2 regions of the Brevibacterium sp. SIMBA_078 genome follow, and region 1 is predicted to be linked to the other one. Evidence: predicted binding sites of a transcription regulator. Region 1 holds the regulator's gene; the other holds the start of a gene.

The links. The regulator HrcA, encoded in region 1, represses chaperone genes, less so after heat shock. The targets are predictions, from matches to a motif close to TTNGCACTCGNNNNNNNCGAGTGCNAA.
Region 2: the regulator HrcA is predicted to act here: its motif matches at 4,799-4,825, upstream of groES (co-chaperone GroES).

The regions. Positions count from the first base shown of each region.
Region 1 covers NZ_JAWRYQ010000005.1:145,859-154,597, forward strand. Annotated here, with positions in the region: gene SB749_RS17725 (PhoH family protein) at 1-571, opposite strand, end outside; gene SB749_RS17730 (16S rRNA (uracil(1498)-N(3))-methyltransferase) at 627-1,388, opposite strand; gene dnaJ (molecular chaperone DnaJ) at 1,385-2,500, opposite strand; gene hrcA (heat-inducible transcriptional repressor HrcA) at 2,623-3,663, opposite strand; gene SB749_RS17745 (DUF3097 family protein) at 3,824-4,687, shown strand; gene SB749_RS17750 (DUF4870 domain-containing protein) at 4,813-5,523, shown strand; gene SB749_RS17755 (DUF4870 domain-containing protein) at 5,608-6,402, shown strand; gene SB749_RS17760 (hypothetical protein) at 6,453-6,971, opposite strand; gene hemW (radical SAM family heme chaperone HemW) at 7,214-8,443, opposite strand; gene lepA (translation elongation factor 4) at 8,444-8,739, opposite strand, start outside.
Region 2 covers NZ_JAWRYQ010000001.1:133,529-142,267, forward strand. Annotated here, with positions in the region: gene SB749_RS00585 (FtsX-like permease family protein) at 1-1,016, opposite strand, end outside; gene SB749_RS00590 (ABC transporter ATP-binding protein) at 1,013-1,789, opposite strand; gene SB749_RS00595 (SRPBCC family protein) at 1,940-2,344, shown strand; gene groL (chaperonin GroEL) at 2,723-4,315, opposite strand; gene groES (co-chaperone GroES) at 4,352-4,645, opposite strand; gene SB749_RS00610 (ubiquitin-like domain-containing protein) at 5,035-6,264, opposite strand; gene SB749_RS00615 (TatD family hydrolase) at 6,565-7,536, opposite strand; gene metG (methionine--tRNA ligase) at 7,536-8,739, opposite strand, start outside.

The DNA.
Region 1 (8,739 bases):
CGTTCACGGCCATGGCCATCGCCAGGTACGTCTTGCCGGTTCCGGCCGGACCGATGCCGAAGGTGATCGTGTGGTTGCGGATGGCCCTGACGTAGTCGTGCTGGCCCATCGTCTTCGGACGGATCGACTTTCCCCTGGTGGAGAGGATGTTCGTGCCCAGCACCGCCGAGGCGGCCGCTCCCTCGGAGGAGAACGTCGTGACCCTCTCGATCGTCTCTTCGTTGATGCGATGGCCGGCCGCGTGAAGTTTCTTGAGTTCCCCGATGACGCTGACGAAGGCTTCCACGCGCTTCGAGTCGCCGGTGACCTGGACCTGGTTGGCCCGGACGTGAATGTCGAGGTCGGCGAAGGTCTTCTCCAGGGCGCGCAGGTTCGATTCTCCGGGACCGAAGAAGGCGACGAGGTCGATGGAGTCGGGGATGACCAGTCGCACGGTGTCGCGATCGGCACCTTGGGTGTCCGGCACGGCATCAACGCCGGCGGCACCGTCGCCGGTCGCGGCGGTGTCCGAGTCGGTGGGGTTCATGGAGTTCGGGTTCGGTGGGGTGATGTCCAGAATGTTCCTTTGCAAGTGAGCGCACCGTCACCGGCAGCGCCTGAGTGTGCTTCCATCCTAGTCCGATGCCTCACCAACGGCCCAATGAATTCTGGGCCAGGACGAGACCGGCGGGTCCCGCCGATGACGAGCGCAGGATCGTCGGTCCCAGCAGCACCGCGGTTGCTCCACGGTCGGTCAGGGCGGCGAGTTCGCCGTCGCTGATGCCGCCCTCGGGGCCGACGACGAAGACGATGCGCTCCGGCAGCTGCGCCGAGTCGTTCGCGATCAGGCCATCCAGCGCTTCGGAGAGCCTGCGCTGAGCGGTCTCGTGGAGGACGAAGACCGCATCAGCGTCGTCGAGGGCCTTGGCCAGGGCGGCTCCGCGGACGAGGTCGTGGAGGATGGGAAATCGTGCTCGTCTGGCCTGCAGGGAGGCCGCTCCGAGGAGGTTCTCCCATTTCGCGGCCATCTTCTCCCGCTTCTTGGCCGGCCAGTCGGCGATCGAGCGCTCGGCGGCCCAGGGCATGACGTCGTCGACGCCGATCTCCGTGGCCGTTTCGATGGCCTGCAGGTCCCGGTCGCCCTTGGCCAGGGCTTGGACGAGGACGAGGCGCGGGCCCGTGCGCTCCTCGACCGTCACCTCGGTGACGTCGATCGTCAGCTGGTTCGCCGAGGCGGCCGTGACGGTTCCGCGCGCACGTCTGCCTTCCCCGTCGACGATGTCGATATCCTCGCCGGGACCGATCCGACGCACCCGCACCGCATGCCCGGCCACGTCCTCACCGAGGGTGAGGGCGGACCCGACGACCGCCTCGGCGGCGGTGGCGGAGCGGAAGACGGGAAGACTCACCGACCGGCGAACCTCTCACGCATGCGGGAGAACATTCCGCGGTTCTCGGTCGAGATCTGGGCGCGCGGTGTCTCTTCTCCGCGCAGTTCGGCGAGTTTCTCGAGCAGTTCGCGCTGTTCGTCGTCGAGCTTGTCCGGGGTGAGGACGTCGACGGTGATGAGCAGGTCGCCACGGGTCTCCGAACGCAGGCGGGTGGCGCCGAGTCCGGGGAGTTTGACGATGGTGCCGGACTGGGTGCCGGCGGCGATGGTGAGGTCCTGAGTGCCGTCGAAGGTCTCGAACGGGATGGTGGCGCCCAGGGTCGCCGCGGTCATCGGCACGGAGACGGCGGCCCGGAGATTGTCGCCGTCGCGCTGGAAGACCTCGTGGCGGGTGACCATGACCTCGACGAAGAGGTCACCGGCGGGTCCGCCGCCGGGCCCGACCTCGCCCTGGCTGGAAAGCTGGATCCGGGTGCCGTCGGAGACACCGGCGGGGATGCGGATCTTCATGGTCCGCTGTTTGCGCACGCGTCCGTCGCCCTGGCAGTTGAGGCAGGGGTTCGGGATGACGGTGCCGAAGCCGTGGCAGGAGTTGCAGGTCTGGTTCGTGACCATCTGACCCAGCAGGGTCCGGGTCATGCGCTGGACGCTGCCGGCTCCGTGGCACAGCGAGCAGGTCTCGATCTTCGTGCCTTCCTGCGTGCCCGCGCCCGAACAGGTGTCGCAGACGACTGCAGTGGTGACGTCGAGGTCGACGGTGCCGCCGAAGGCCGCGGTCTTCAGGTCGATATTGACTCCGACGAGGGCATCCTTGCCTCGCTGGGTGCGCGGGATCGGTCCTCCGGCCTGACCGCCGCCACCGCCGAAGAAGGTCTCGAAGATGTCGCCGAATCCGCCGAATCCGCCGCCGGCCGGGAAGCCCTGACCGTTCTCGCCGCCGCCCATATCGTAGTTGCGGCGCTTCTCCGGGTCGGAGAGCACGTCGTAGGCCAGTGAGATGGCTTTGAATTCGTCTTCGTGACCGGGATTGACGTCCGGGTGGTACTTGCGTGCCAGCTTCCGGTACGACGACTTGATCTCAGCCGCGGAAGCGTCTTTGGACACTCCGAGTGTTTCATAGTGATCGGCCACAGAAACTTCTCTCTCCCTGACGTAGTGGTCTTCTCTGTTCGTGGTGGTGGCTGCGCCCTTGCGCGGTGCTCACCGGTTCTGCGCTGCCCGTCTGCGGGTGTCCCTCGTCGATATCAAGGGACCTACCCTCGATCGAGGATCGAGGACACGTATTTGGCGACGGCACGGACTGCCGAGATCGTCGTCGGATAGTCCATTCGGGTCGGGCCGAGCACTGCCAGTCTGGCCGAGGAACCCGCGTCATGACCATATTCGGCGGCGACGACGGAAGTCGAGCTGAATGATTCGTGAGTATTCTCACGCCCGATGCGCACACTGATCTCCTCGTGGTCTTCGGCCATCGAGGTGAGCAGCTTGAGCAGGACCACCTGTTCTTCGAAGGCTTCGAGGATCGGAGCCATCTTCTCTCCGAATTCGCTTCCGGAGCGGGCGAGGTTCGCGGTGCCGGCCATGATGATGCGCTCTTCACGCGTCGCGGCGACGAGGTCGACGACGGCGGCCCTGACCTGTGTGAGTCCGGAGTCGTCACGAGCGGCCGGCTCACTCGATTCGGTGGCGGTCGCCTCGGCGGCGTGGGCCGATCCGAAGACCTGCGCGAGTGTGCGTCCGGCGAATTCGGCGTTGATCTGGTCGCGCAGTCCGCGGACGGCGTCTTCGTCGAGCGGGCTCGGGGTGATCACGGTCTTCTGCTCGACCTGGCCGGCGTCGGTGATGAGGACGACGAGGATCCGCCCGGGTCCGAGTCCGACGATCTCGATGTGCTTGATGCGCGCCCGCGACACCGTCGGGTACTGGATGAGCGCGACCTGTCGGGTGAGGCCGGAGAGGACGCGGACGGTGCGGTCGAGCATCTCGTCGAGGTCGACATCGCCGTCGATGAGTTGGAAGATTGCGCGCCGCTCGGCGGTGGTCAGCGGTTTGAATTCATCGATCCGGTCGACGAACATCCGGTAGCCGAGGTCGGTGGGGATCCGTCCGGCAGAGGTGTGGGGCTGGGCGATATAGCCCTCTTGTTCGAGCGCGGCCATATCGTTGCGGATCGTGGCCGGAGAGACTCCGAGGGTGTGGCGCTGGACGATCGCCTTCGATCCCACGGGTTCGTTGGTGGCGACGAAGTCCTCGACGATGGCGCGCAGCACCTGTGCTCGTCTGCTGTCGTTCATCGCGGGTCTCCTCTCCGTCTCGCCGGTCGATCGCGGTCCCATGCCTGCTCTTGGCACTCACTGAGTCTGAGTGCCAATTCTACGCCTCTCGTTCCCGGAATTCATTTCTGGGGTGGCCTGCGGGTCTGCACGCCTGCGGGACCGTCCTTGATTATGGTGGGTGCCCGTGAATGCTTTTGATCGCTATGGCCCCGATGTGCTCTCCGGTTCCTCCCCGTCGTCGCACCGTCCGAAGAAGTCCCGCCAGGTCGAACTCGGCCTGGGCATGGTTCTCGAGGATGCGATGAGCGGCTATGTCGGCGCTGTCGTCGGCGCGGAGAAGACCACGGCCGGTGTCGTCGTCAAGCTCGAGGATCGCGCCGGCAAGGTTCGGGCCTTCCCCCTGGGACCGGGTTTCCTCCTCGAGGGGCAGCCCGTCGATGTGCAGCTGCCGAAGAAGAAGGCGCAGCAGCCCGGACGGACGGCCTCGGGGTCTCGCGCCGTGGTCGGAGCGAAGGCTCGAGTGGCACGTGGGTCGCGGATCTGGGTCGAGGGCAAGCACGACGCCGAACTCGTCGAGAAGATCTGGGGCGATGACCTGCGCATCGAAGGCGTCGTCGTCGAGCCCCTGGGCGGTCTCGATGATGTCGCGGACAAGCTCGAGGCCTTCGGCCCGGATCGGGACCATCGAGTCGGTGTCCTCGCCGACCATCTGGTGAGCGGGACGAAGGAATCGAAGATCGCCGAGGCGGTCCGGTCCGATCCGCGGTACCGCGATGTCGTCCACATCATCGGTCACCCGTACGTCGATATCTGGCAGGCGGTGAAGCCCCATGTCGTCGGCATCCGCGAGTGGCCGGTCGTCCCCCGCGGTGAGGATTGGAAGACGGGAATACTGCGTCGCATCGGATGGCCGCACGCCGACCATCGGGACGTTGCCCGCGGGTGGGTGTGCATCCTCGGGAAGGTGAGCACCATTGCTGATGTCGAACCGACTCTGTCGGGGCGCGTCGAGGAGCTCATCGACTTCGTCACCGTTGGCTGAGAGTCGGCGGTGGTGCGGCGCGGGGGATGTGTGCCGAATCTGTCACAGGAGTGAGGCTTTCCCGACATCCTCGGGACACGTCGCTCCGTTAGGGTGAATGGCAAGCACTCTTCGAAAGGATCCCCATGTCGTATCACCCCGAGCAGCCGGGCAGCCGGCCGATGCCGCCGAACTACTCTCAGGCCTCCGGTTCGCAGCAGCCCTACGCGCCGCAGGGCCAGCAGTATTCGCAGCCGCAGACGCACAGCGGTCAGCCGGGTTCCGGTGGGCAGTCGGGGTATGGTTCGCAGCGAGCGTACGGCGCTCAGCCGGGATATGGGGCGCAGCCGAACCCCGGGGGCCAGCCGGGTTACGGCGCACAGCCTGGATACGGAGCTCAGCCTGGTTACGGCATGCCGCAGATGCACAACCCGGCGATGTTCGACTCCCGCTCCCTGCCTGAGCAGGCCTACGGACCCGGCTCCGAGCAGTTCTGGATGGCCCACGAACCCGACCGGACCACGGCAATGTGGACCCACCTCGGCTCGCTCATCTTCGGCTTCATGCCGCTCATCATGTTCCTCGTGAAGAAGGACGAATCGCCGTTCGTCCGGGAGCATTCGCGTCAGGGCCTCAATGCGATGATCACGAACACGATCGTCACCTTCGGTGCCTTCATGATCTTCATGTTCCTCGGTTTCATGCTGGCACTGGTGACATTCGGGATCGGCATGATCATCATGTATGCGGCGTTCATCGTCCCGCTCGTCTACTGCGTCTTCTACATCATCGCGGCCGTCGCAGCGAACAAGGGCGAGGGCTATAAGTTCCCGCTCACCATCAACTTCGTGAAGTGACCATCCCCGTCACCTCACTTGCACTGGGACAGCCCACACTCACTGGGTTAGTGTGGAGTGATCGCACACTCTGAAGGGACTCTCATGTCGGACAACCCGCAGCAGCCGAACAACGGACAGTCACAGCCGATGCCTCCGAACTATTCCCCGCAGTCGGGCTCGCAACAGCCGTATACCCAGCAGCCACAGCAGGGTTCGCAGCCACAGCAGGGTTCGCAGCCGCAGCAGAGTGGTCAGGCCCACGGCTCTCAGCCGCAGAATCCTCAGCAGGGATCACAGCCGGGCTATGGCTCGCAGCCCCAGCCCGGGTACGGCTCCCAGCAGCAGAATCCGGCCTACGGATCTCAGCAGCAGAATCCTCAGCAGCAGTATGGTTCCCAGCCGGGCTACGGTTCGCAGCAGGCGTGCGGCAGTCAGCCCGGACACGGAAGCCAACAGCCCTACGGTGGCCCACAGGGATACGGAATGAATTCGGCGGGGAATCCCGGCTCGTTCAATTCTCAGGCGCTGCCGCCCCAGGCTTACGGGCCGGGTTCGGCGGGACTCTGGCAGCCGAGCCCGTCAGAACGCTCCACATCCATGTGGACACAGGTCGGCGCAATCTTCACCGCCTGGATCGTTCCGCTCATCGTCTTCCTCGTGAAGAAAGATGAGTCGCCCTTCATCCGCGAACAGGCCCGTCAGTCGCTGAACTTCCAACTGACCCTCATCATCGCCTATATCATCGCCGACATCCTCGCCGTCATCACCTTCGGCATCGGCGGGATCCTCTTCTTGGTCATCTGGGTCGTTGCTCTGGTATTCATGATCCTGGCCGCTGTCGCCGCCAACAAGGGCGAGGTCTATAAGGTTCCGATGAGCATCCAGTTCATCAAGTGATTCGGTGGGTATGATCTCGACTGCAGTCGACGTCAACACCTCATCACCAGTCAGCGCCTCCGGGCCGTTCCCGACAATTCGGGAACGGCCCGGTTCCGTCTCCGCCCGGCAAACCACGCCGAAGACCGCGGAAGGAATGCGAATACCACACTCAACGCGCCCAGAAGAAGGAACCCGCTGATGAGCAGCGGACTCAACGGAGTGATGACGAAGAACCCAATGGCCAGACACACGAGCGCCACCCACCGTGCTGGCCCCGTTCCGACGAACATCCTCCAGGCGTAGACGGCGAAGCCGACCATCACGACCAAGCCGGCCACCGCTCCGACGACGAGGATGACCTGAGCAAGGAAATCAGAGACGTCACCGGCGACCGAGACGCCTGATACTTCGGTCGAATCACCGACCCCGTGCAGGACCCACCCGAGCACCCGTAGAACCCGACCACCGGTGAATGCCGCAACAATCAGCGCGAGAAGAACGAAGATCGGAGCCACTGCCCCGAGAACAGCCGCGACGACGACCTCCCACGGGCGACGCACGATCGCAGGCTCGGCGGCGGGAACCACCGGTATCCTCCCGGCTTTCATAGCTTCGCGCGCCGCTGCCGCAGCTGCGAATCTCTGTTCATTCGCTGCGCGATTTCCCAATGGAGCGTGATGTGGTGGGGATGGCTGCCGGGGCCTTCCGATCTCATTTCGGCCAGGAGAATTCATCGACGAACTCCTCCTCCGCATCCGCACAGGCAACACCACTTACCTTGACACTACCGGTGTATTGCCTAGTACGAAAGACTCGAACGGACGTCGGCTCACACGTATTCGGTGAGGATGCGCACCATATAGTCGGCCATGAGACGTCCCTGCAGAGTCGGCTGGAACCAGCCGGCTGCGGCGCCATCGGCGTCGAGAAGCCCCTGCCGGACGAAGGTGCTGATCGCCTGTTCGCTGCCTGGAGCCAGAGAATCCAGGCGCAGCTCACGGTCGATCCTGGCCGCCAGCATGATCCGTTCGATCTCCCGGGTCTGAACGTCGAGGACCTCACGACCGATCGACGGGGACTCCCCCGCCAACAGCCGATCGGCCCAGGCCCGGGGGTGTTTGGCATTCCAGAACCGCACGCCTCCGACATGTGAGTGAGCTCCGGGCCCGAACCCCCACCAGTCGGCATTGCGCCAATAGGCCATATTGTGCTCACAGCGGGTCTCGGGACCGGCCGACCAGTTGCTCACTTCGTACCAGTGCAGACCGGCGGCGGAGATCGCGGCATCGGCGATCTCGTATTTGTCGGCCAAGTCGTCCTCATCGGGCATCGGCAGTTCGCCGCGGCGGACCATCACGCCCATCTTCGTTCCCGGTTCGACGATGAGGGAATATGCCGAGATATGATCGACCTCGTTGGACAGGGCCACGTCGAGAGAGCGACGCCAATCGTCGATCGACTCCCCCGGAGTGCCGTAGATGAGGTCGAGGCTGAGTTCGAGACCGGCGTCCTTGACCCAGCGGGCCACCTCGGGGATCTTCTCCGGATCGTGGGTGCGGTCCAAGGTCGCGAGCACGTGCGGCACGGCCGACTGCATGCCCATGGAGATGCGGTTGAAACCGGCTCCGGCAAGGGTCGCGATGTAGGCGGGATCCAAGGTGTCGGGGTTGGCTTCGGTGGTGACTTCGACATTCTCGGCCAGGCGGAAGCGGGCGCGGACATCGTCCATCACCCCGGCGAGCACATCCGCTGCGAGCAAGGTCGGGGTGCCTCCGCCGAAGAAGATCGTCGAGATCTCACGATCGCCGGCCCCTGCCTCGGCGAGGGTGGACACGGACAGATCGAGCTCACGGGCGAGATTGCTGCGGTAGTCCTCCCGGGACGCGCCCGGGCCGAGGTCGTCGGCGGTATAGGTGTTGAAATCGCAGTAGCCGCAGCGGACCCGGCAGTACGGGACGTGGATGTAGAGGCTCAGCCCCCGCTCGGCAGCCCCGATCCCCACCGATGTCGGCAGCGAACCGTCGCGCGGAGGGACCTCACCGGTCGGTTGTGCGGGCACTTACTTCTTGCTGTCCTTCGTCTCCGGCTCGTCGGAGGACAGGGCCGCGATGAACGCCTCCTGCGGAACCTCGACGGTGCCGACCATCTTCATCCGCTTCTTGCCTTCCTTCTGCTTCTCGAGCAGTTTGCGCTTACGGCTGATGTCGCCGCCGTAGCACTTCGAAAGCACGTCCTTGCGGATGGCGCGGATCGTCTCGCGGGCGATGATGCGTGAGCCGATGGCCGCCTGGATGGGCACCTCGAACTGCTGACGCGGGATGAGCTTGCGCAGCTTCCCGGCCATCGCCACACCGT
Region 2 (8,739 bases), on a different contig from region 1:
TCGATGACGGTGGCCAGCGCGTCCTCGAGACCGCCCCACCCCTCTTCACCGAGGGAGCGCGCATACCGCAGCAGCTGATCGCGGAAGGTCGTCATGGCGGTGGCGAACATGACGATGAGCGTGATGCCGATGACGAGGCCGATGACCGTGCGCGCGTTCCGGGTGGGATGGCGGGCGATCGTCGAGGCGGCCAACCGGGACACAGCAGTGCGTCCGCACAGCCAGCCGATCGCCGCCTGCAGGGGCGGCAGGATCCACGGATGGCCGATGATGACGCCGAGGAAGGTCAGACTCGAGCCAAACGCAGTGAGCACCACGCTCATCAGGCTGATTCGATGGTCGGCGGCTCCGATCACGGAATTGACGAGGAACGTCAGGCCCATGGACAGCAGAATCAGCGAGGCCGTGAGTCCCCCGAGTGAGGCACGGACATCCTCGGGGCGGCTTTCGACCGCCTGCGAGGTCGCCTCGATCGGAGAGATCCCCGTGATGCGGCGCGCGCCCAAGTACGCCGACAGCCAGGTCACGATGATCGTGGCGAGCGCGGGAACGGCCATGGTCGGGGTGACGAGAGCGACCTCCTCGGTGATGGCGTTGCCGAGGAAATTCTGAGCCGCTCGCGCCAGCCCGGTCGACGCGGCGAAGGCGAGCACCGCGGCGGGGACGGAGATGATCAGGCCTTCCAACGAGGCGGCCCTGCGCAGCCGTTTCGACGACGCCCCGATGAGGCGCAGCAGAGCCAGCTGGCGGCTGCGACCGGCGATGATGATCGAGAACGTGTTCGCGATGACGATCGCGGAGACGAAGAGAGCGATGAGGAAGAAGGTGACACCGATCATCGACAGGAAGTTCTGCGCGGTCTCGGACTCGGCGATGATCTTCTCAGACGACAGCCACGCGGTCAGTATCGCGATGCCCTGCATGATCGCGGTGCCGAAGAGGGCGGCGATGAAGACGACGAGGACGCTGGGGAAGAACTGCCGCGGGTTGGTTCGGATTTCGCGCAGCGGGTTCATCGGCTCACTGCGGATTCGGCGCGTTCGTCGATGTCGAGCATGGTCGAGGCGATCGCTTCGGCGGTGATGGTGTCGTTCAGTTCCGTCACCGGGGTGCCGTCGGCGATGAAGATGACACGGTCGGCGTGGGCGGCGACGATCGGGTCGTGGGTGACGAGCACGATCGATTGGCCGAACTCACGGACGGCCTCGACCATGATCGCCATGACTTCCCGGCCGGACTTCGCGTCGAGGTTGCCGGTCGGCTCGTCGGCGAAGAGGATGTCGGGGCGTGTTGCGAGTGCCCGGGCGATGGCGGTGCGCTGCTGTTGACCGCCGGAGAGCTCGTTGGGTCGGTGTTTGAGGCGGTCTTCCAGTCCCAGGCGGTGGACGACCGTGGTGATCCAGGCGCGTTCGTCGGCATTGGGCCGGCGATCGTCGAGTTCGAAGGGCAGCCGGATGTTCTCCTTGACGTTAAGCGTGGGCACGAGATTGAACGCTTGGAAGACGAATCCGATCCGGCGGCGGCGCAGGGCGGTGAGGTCGTCGTCGCGCAGCTTCGTGATCTCCTGATCGCCGAGGTGGACCGTGCCCGAGGTGGGACGGTCGAGTCCGGCGAGGACGTGCATGAGTGTTGACTTTCCCGAGCCCGAGGGCCCCATCACCGCGGTCAGCTTGGCCGGTGCGATGTCGAGGCTGACCTCGCTGAGAGCCGTGACCGCGGCCCCTTTCGGATCGAAGACCTTCGAAACGTCGCGAAGTCGGGCGATGGGCATCGTTGGGCCGGTGGTCATAGATTCCTCATGCGTCGGTGCAAGCTGTCATTTCCAGACTAACGAGGATCGGCGCTCAGAAACATGAAAAGCGACTGGCCAGTAGGTGTGAGCCAGCTGTGTACGGCAGGTTTCCTGGCCGCTTGTGCCCTGCTGTGGTCCACTGGAGAGATGACGAATCCAGCGCTTCACCTCTCGACACCTATCAACTCCTCCCCCACCGAGGTGGCCGCCTTCGCTGGGGATCCCGCGAACCTTCCGGCCTGGGCAGCGGGACTGAGCAATGGTATCCGCGAGGAGGGCGGCCGCTGGATCACGGATTCCCCGATGGGTGAGGTCGAGGTCCGCTTCGGCCCGCACACGCAGCTGGGCATCCTCGATCACGACGTGATCTTCCCCGACGGAACGGTCGTTCACAATCCCCTGCGGGTGCTCGCCAACGGCACCGGCGCCAAGGTGGTCTTCACTCTGTCCGGTCTGCCGGATGTCGTTGACGCCGAGTTCGACCGCGACGCCGACATGGTCCGCGCGGACCTCGCCCGCCTGCGAGCGCACGTCGAAGCGAAGCGCGACTAAGCAGGCCCGAGCACACCGACGATTGAGTGCCCTACGTCCGGACGCGCTACGGCCGGGCGCTCCGCGCGGGCTCAAAGCCGGCAACTATGACACGGTCGCAGCCGAAGCAGATTCTTTGGGACACCCTGCTCCGAAATGCCTACGTTCTTCGGTGTGCATTCCAGAGAAGGGTGAGCCGAATGGAGCCTCGCCAGCAGCGACGACACGCCGGCGCGACGCTCTACCGCCCCGTCGCGACGCTGTGCCGCCTCGGCGCGACGCTGTGCCGCCCCGTCGCGACGCTGTGCCGCCTCGGTGACGGTGAATGCGACAGTGGCCCGGAACGTGATGTTCCGGGCCACTGTCGTGGTCAGAGGTGACTCAGTCCGAGCGGATGGCTCAGTCTTCGTCCTCCTCGTCCTTCTTCTCGACGACCAGGGTCTCAGTGGTGAGAACCAGGGCGGCGATCGAAGCGGCGTTGCGCAGCGCCGAACGGGTGACCTTGACGGGGTCGATGATTCCGGCACCGATGAGGTCGCCGTATTCGTCGATGGCGGCGTTGTAGCCCTGGCCGGACTCGAGGTCCTCGACCTTGGCGACGACGACGTAGCCGTCCTGGCCCGCGTTGGCGGCGATCCAGCGCAGCGGCTGGACGACTCCGCGCTTGACAATCTCGGCACCGGTGAGTGCGTCACCGGACAGTCCGAGGTCGTTGCCGTCGAGGACCTTCGCAGCGTGGATCAGAGCCGATCCACCGCCGGCGACGACACCCTCTTCGATGGCGGCTCGAGTAGCGGACACGGCGTCTTCGACGCGGTGCTTGCGCTCCTTGAGCTCCACCTCGGTGGCGGCGCCGACCTTGATGACGGCGACTCCGCCGGAGAGCTTGGCCAAGCGCTCCTGCAGCTTCTCGCGGTCCCAGTCGGAATCGGTGTTCTCGACCTCGGCGCGGATCTGAGCGACACGACCGGCAACAGCATCGTCGGCACCGGCACCATCGATGATGGTGGTGTTGTCCTTGGTGACGGTGATGGTGCGGGCGTTGCCGAGCTCTTCAAGGGTGACCTGGTCGAGCTTCATGCCCATGTCCGGGGTGACGACCTGGCCACCGGTGAGGACGGCGAGGTCCTCGAGGATGGCCTTGCGACGGTCACCGAAGCCGGGAGCCTTGACGGCGGCGACGTTGATGATTCCGCGCAGCTTATTGACGACCAGGGTCGACAGAGCTTCACCCTCGATGTCCTCGGCGATGATGAACAGCGGCTTGCCGGCCTGCTGCACCTTCTCGAGGACGGGCAGGAGCTCCTGGATGTTGGAGATCTTGCCCTGGTTGATGAGGATGAGAGCGTCGGAGAGCACAGCCTCCTGGCGATCCGCGTCGGTCACGAAGTGCGGCGACAGGAAGCCCTTGTCGAACTGCATTCCTTCGGTGATCTCGAGTTCGACGGACGCAGCCTGCGACTCGTCGATCGTGATGACGCCGTCCTTGCCGACCTTGTCGAAGGCATCGGCGATGAGCTTGCCGATCTCGGGCGACTGAGCCGACAGACCGGCGACGTGTGCGATCTCCGAGGAGTCGGCGACGTCGCGGGCGATCGTGCCCAGCTGCTGCGAGACGGCCTCGACGGCGGTCTCGATGCCGCGCTTGAGCTGTCCGGGTGCGGCACCTGCGGCAACGTTGCGCAGTCCTTCGTTGACGAAGGCCTGAGCGAGCACGGTCGCGGTGGTGGTTCCGTCACCGGCGATGTCGTTGGTCTTGGTGGCGACTTCCTTGGCCAGCTGTGCGCCGAGGTTCTCGTAAGGATCGTCGACCTCGACCTCACGGGCGATGGTCACACCATCGTTCGTGATTGTGGGAGCGCCCCACTTCTTGTCGAGCACGACGTTGCGGCCCTTGGGCCCCAGCGTCACCTTGACGGTGTCGGCCAGGGTGTTGACACCCTTTTCGAGTGCACGACGGGCTTCGTCGTTGAATTCCAATGATTTAGGCATTCGTCCTCCTGTCAGTGAAGTAGTTGTTCAGGGGATTCAGCCGATGACGGCGAGCACGTCGCGAGCCGAGAGCACGAGGAACTCTTCGCCTGCGTACTTGACTTCGGTGCCTCCGTACTTGGAGTAGATGACCTTGTCGCCGACGGCGACGTCGACCGGCACGCGGTTTCCGTTGTCAGCAACGCGGCCCGGGCCCACTGCGACAACTTCGCCTTCCTGAGGCTTTTCCTTGGCGGTTTCGGGAATGACCAGACCACTGGCGGTAGTCTGTTCTGCTTCGACCTGACGGATGACAATCCGATCTTCGAGTGGCTTGATGGAGACCGACATATCGGGCCCTCTCCCTTCGCTGGGTTCTATTTCATCGAGTCAGACGGCGGCTGCTGCCATGAACCTCTCGTCGTCGCGGGTGCCGAGCGATTCGACCGTCTCATGAAACTGGCACTCAATGAGTGCTAGTGCTAATTCGACTCTAGAACGCTCTTAGCACTCGGTCAACTTGAGTGCCAACAATTCGTCATGCTCTGGGCGAAAGTTCAGATTGGGCCTGGAAGTCGGAGCGGCGAGACACCAAAAAGCGTAGGCCCCGAGGATCTCTCCTCGGGGCCCACGCTCCTTGCTGACCGCCTCAGCTCAGTTGTCGATATCTGTTGTCAATGGCGGCCAGAGTTCATAGCCTTTGCAAGTGCCCAGTCGGCAGCTGCACACCTGATCTCAGATCAGGCGCAGGCCCACTGTCCCCAGCCGGCTGCAGCCTGGAGCTTCTTGGCCCGCTCGAACTGCTCACGCGGGCTGGCGTCGACCGGGTTGCCGCTGCCGCCCATCGACTGCCAGGTCTGGAGCTTGAACTGGAACAGGCCGAAGTGTGCGTTGTTCGACTTGTTCACCGCACGGGGGTTGAAGTTCGATTCGCACTTGGCGACCTGGTACCACTTGGATCCGGGTCCGCCGAGCATGGCCTTGATCTCCGCGGTGCTCATGTCGCCACCACCGGAGCCGGAGCCGCCGCCGGTGCTCGAATCTCCGCCAGAGTCGCCGGAGTCGCCCGAACCGGAATCGCCGGAGTCACCCGAGTCGGAACCGCCGGTGTCAGCCGGCTTTTCCTTCTTCTTGGTGCCCTGGATGACGACCTTGGTCTTGGGTTCGGAGAGGACCTTCTCGTCCTTCTTCTCCTTCTTGACCTCTTCGCCGTTGATCGTCTTGACCTTGTAGGTGACCTGCTTCTCGCCGTCCTTGCCTTCGGTCTCGACCTTGGTCTCACCCTCGTAGAGGGAATCGGACTTCTTGGTCTCGACCTTGGCCTTGATGGCCTGCTTGTCCTTGACGGTGTCGTTCTTCACGCGGTTGACGGTCAGCACCTGGCCGTCGGAGACCTCGGCGGACATCGGCACGGACAGGAAGTCGTCCTTGTCGAGCTTGACGCCCGTGTCCTTGAGGGCTTCCTTGGCGGTGCCCACAGCGGCCGAGACCTTGTGGTCCTTGCCGTCGGCGACGACGGTGAGGTCCTTCGACGTGGTCACCTCAATGTCATTGCCTTCGTCCTTCAGACGCTGGCTGGCCTTCGCGTTGAGATCGGCGCCCTTCGCGTCGACGCCGAGGTCGGCCAGAGCCTGACCCACGGTGTTCGCGTTGGTCCATTCGTTCGTTTCCTTGCCATCAACGGACAGCGCAACCTTCTTGGCCGTGTTGACGGTGATCGTCATGTCACGGTCGACCTTGGTGCCCACACCGGGCTTGACCTGGTCGCGCTTATCGACATCGATTTCGTGGCTGTCGAGGATGTCCCCGACCGTTCCACCGAAGGTTCGGATCTCTTCGGCCTGTCCGTTGACCTCCAAGGTCACGGGCTTGTTCATGGTCACAACTGCGCCCGTGCCACCGACGAGTCCAGTGATCACGACCGCCTGTGCAGCGATCTGAACCTTGCGGTTCTTCAGAAAATCAATCACAAAAATATCCCTGAGCAGAGTTTATCGACCTGTTCACTGTAACCGATTCGTTACACGGTTCGCAAAATATCACGGAAATGTAACGGTGTGAGTTTCCTGAGGGCGCGTCTGACCTGGAGTTCCCCGTGTTTCCGGGGCATTCCCGATCGTGATACGTCCCCGCCGAGGCGGCGCTGCGTCCCGTTACCTCGCTCACAGATCGTTGGGTTCAGTCGGCCCAGCGGACGCTGTGCGACAGCACCCGGCGACCGGCCGCCTCGTCGGGTGAAAGGGATCCTCAGCCCAGTTCCCCCGAGGTTGTCAGTCCCAGCTGCCGAGGGCTCGCTCCGCGTTGTTCCATACGGCCGCGCACAGATCCTCTTCGCTCATCCCACGCACCTCGGCGAGTTTCCGCGCAGTGATCGCCGTGAGGTAGGGACCTCCCGGCTTCCCGCGATGCGGGTGCGGGGTGAGGAAGGGTGCGTCGGTCTCCGTCAGCAGCAGCTCCAACGGAGCGGCCGCCGCTGCCCGCCGCAGCTCGTCGGCGTTCTTGAACGTGAGGTTGCCGGCGAAAGACATGTAGTAACCCTCGGCAGCACATTCACGGGCCATCGCCTCGTCGCCGGAGTAGCAGTGGAAGATCGTGACATCGGGGGCGCCTTCCTCCTTGAGAATGCGCAGCACATCGGCATGTGCCTCCCGATCGTGGATCTGCAGAGCGCGTCCGGTGCGCTTGGCGATCTCGATATGGGCACGGAAAGAACGCTGCTGTTCGGCGACTCCCTCTTCTGCCGTGCGGAAGTAATCGAGGCCGGTCTCCCCCACCACACGCATACGATCATGCGAGCTCACGAGCGATTCGATCTCGGTGAGAGCGTCGTCGAGCAGGCCGCGCTCGGCCAGCCGCGGGGCTTCGTTCGGGTGGAGGGCGGCTCCGCCGATCATCCACGTCCGACCCTCGGCAGGAGGAGCGGGCACGGTGCGGGGGTCGGCCGCCTCGGCGGGGGTGCCGGAATATTGGGAAGCCACGAGCGCGGTCGTCCACCGGGCTGCCGGAAGGTCGCAGCCGATCTGGACGATGCGACGAACTCCCGCCTCGGCGGCGGTGTCATGGAAGAAATCCAGCGACGGGAACTCTTCGTCCGCGTCCGGGGTCACCTCGGGTTCGGGTTCACCGGCACCCAGCGGCAGCCGCACACCTGTGCAGATGTCGAGGTGGGTGTGGGTGTCGACGATGGGGTGAGCGAGCGGTTCGGGCACCGGTGGATAGGTTCCGGCGGCGCGCGAGGCCATTATTCGGTCTCCTCCACGAACTTCGGGAACACGGGTTCGGGCTTCGGCAGGGGCGTGCCCGGCTCGAGCGGGAACCCGACGGCTGCGAACGACCGGGGATCCGCCTCAGCGGCGGCGATGCCATCGGCAGCGGCCTCGGCGACATTCGGCGCCAGGGCGGCCGACGCGTAGGCGGCTCCGGCGGCAACACCGATGGCCGCACTCGCCGATACGGCCCCCATCGCCTCGGCGCCGGACCCGGATTCGACGGCGGTCGGCAGGACCTTCGCGCCGGCCTCACCGACTCCGGCGGGCACACCGAGGAGGTCGAGGATCTTGCCCGCGGAATCGGGCATGACCGGCTGGATGAGGATGGAGATGATGCGCACGGCCTCGATCGTCACCCACAGCACGGTGGCCATGCGATCGGGATCGGTCTTCTTCAGCTTCCACGGCTCCTGCGCGGAGAAGTAGCGGTTGGCCTCGGACAGCACCTTCCAGCAGGCCTCGACATAGAGGTGGAGGGCCTGGGTGTCGACGTGGCGTCGGGCGGTGTCGGGCACGGCGCGGGCGAGCGCGAGGAGCTTCTCGTCCGCCTCGGTGAGTTCGCCTGGTTGCGGCACCTGGGCGTCGCAGTTCTTCTGGATCATCGACAGCGAGCGCTGGGCGAGGTTGCCGTACTCGTTGGCGAGGTCGGAGTTCTTCCGGGTGATGATCGAGTCCTTCGTGTACGAGCCGTCGTGGCCGTAGGAGAACTCGCGGAAGAGGAAGAAGCGCAGGGTGTCCAAGCCGAAGGCGTCGACGAGGTCGAGGGGATCGACGACATTGCCGACGGACTTCGACATCTTCTCACCGGAGTTGAAGAGGAAGCCGTGGGCGTGGACGCGCCCCGGCAGCTCGATGCCGGCGCTCATGAGGAACGCGGGCCAGTAGACCGAGTGGAAGCGGATGATGTCCTTGCCGATGATGTGGACGTCGGCGGGCCACCACTTGCTGAGGCGCTCCTGGTCATCGGGGTAGCCGGCGGCGGTGAGGTAGTTCGTCAGTGCGTCGATCCACACGTACATCACGTGCTTGTCGTTGCCCGGCACCGGCACACCCCAGTCGAAGGTGGTGCGGGAGATGGAGAGGTCCTTGAGCCCGGATGCGACGAACGAGGCGATCTCGTTGCGGCGGGAGTCGGGACCGATGAACTCGGGGTGGTTCTTGTACAGCTCGAGCAGC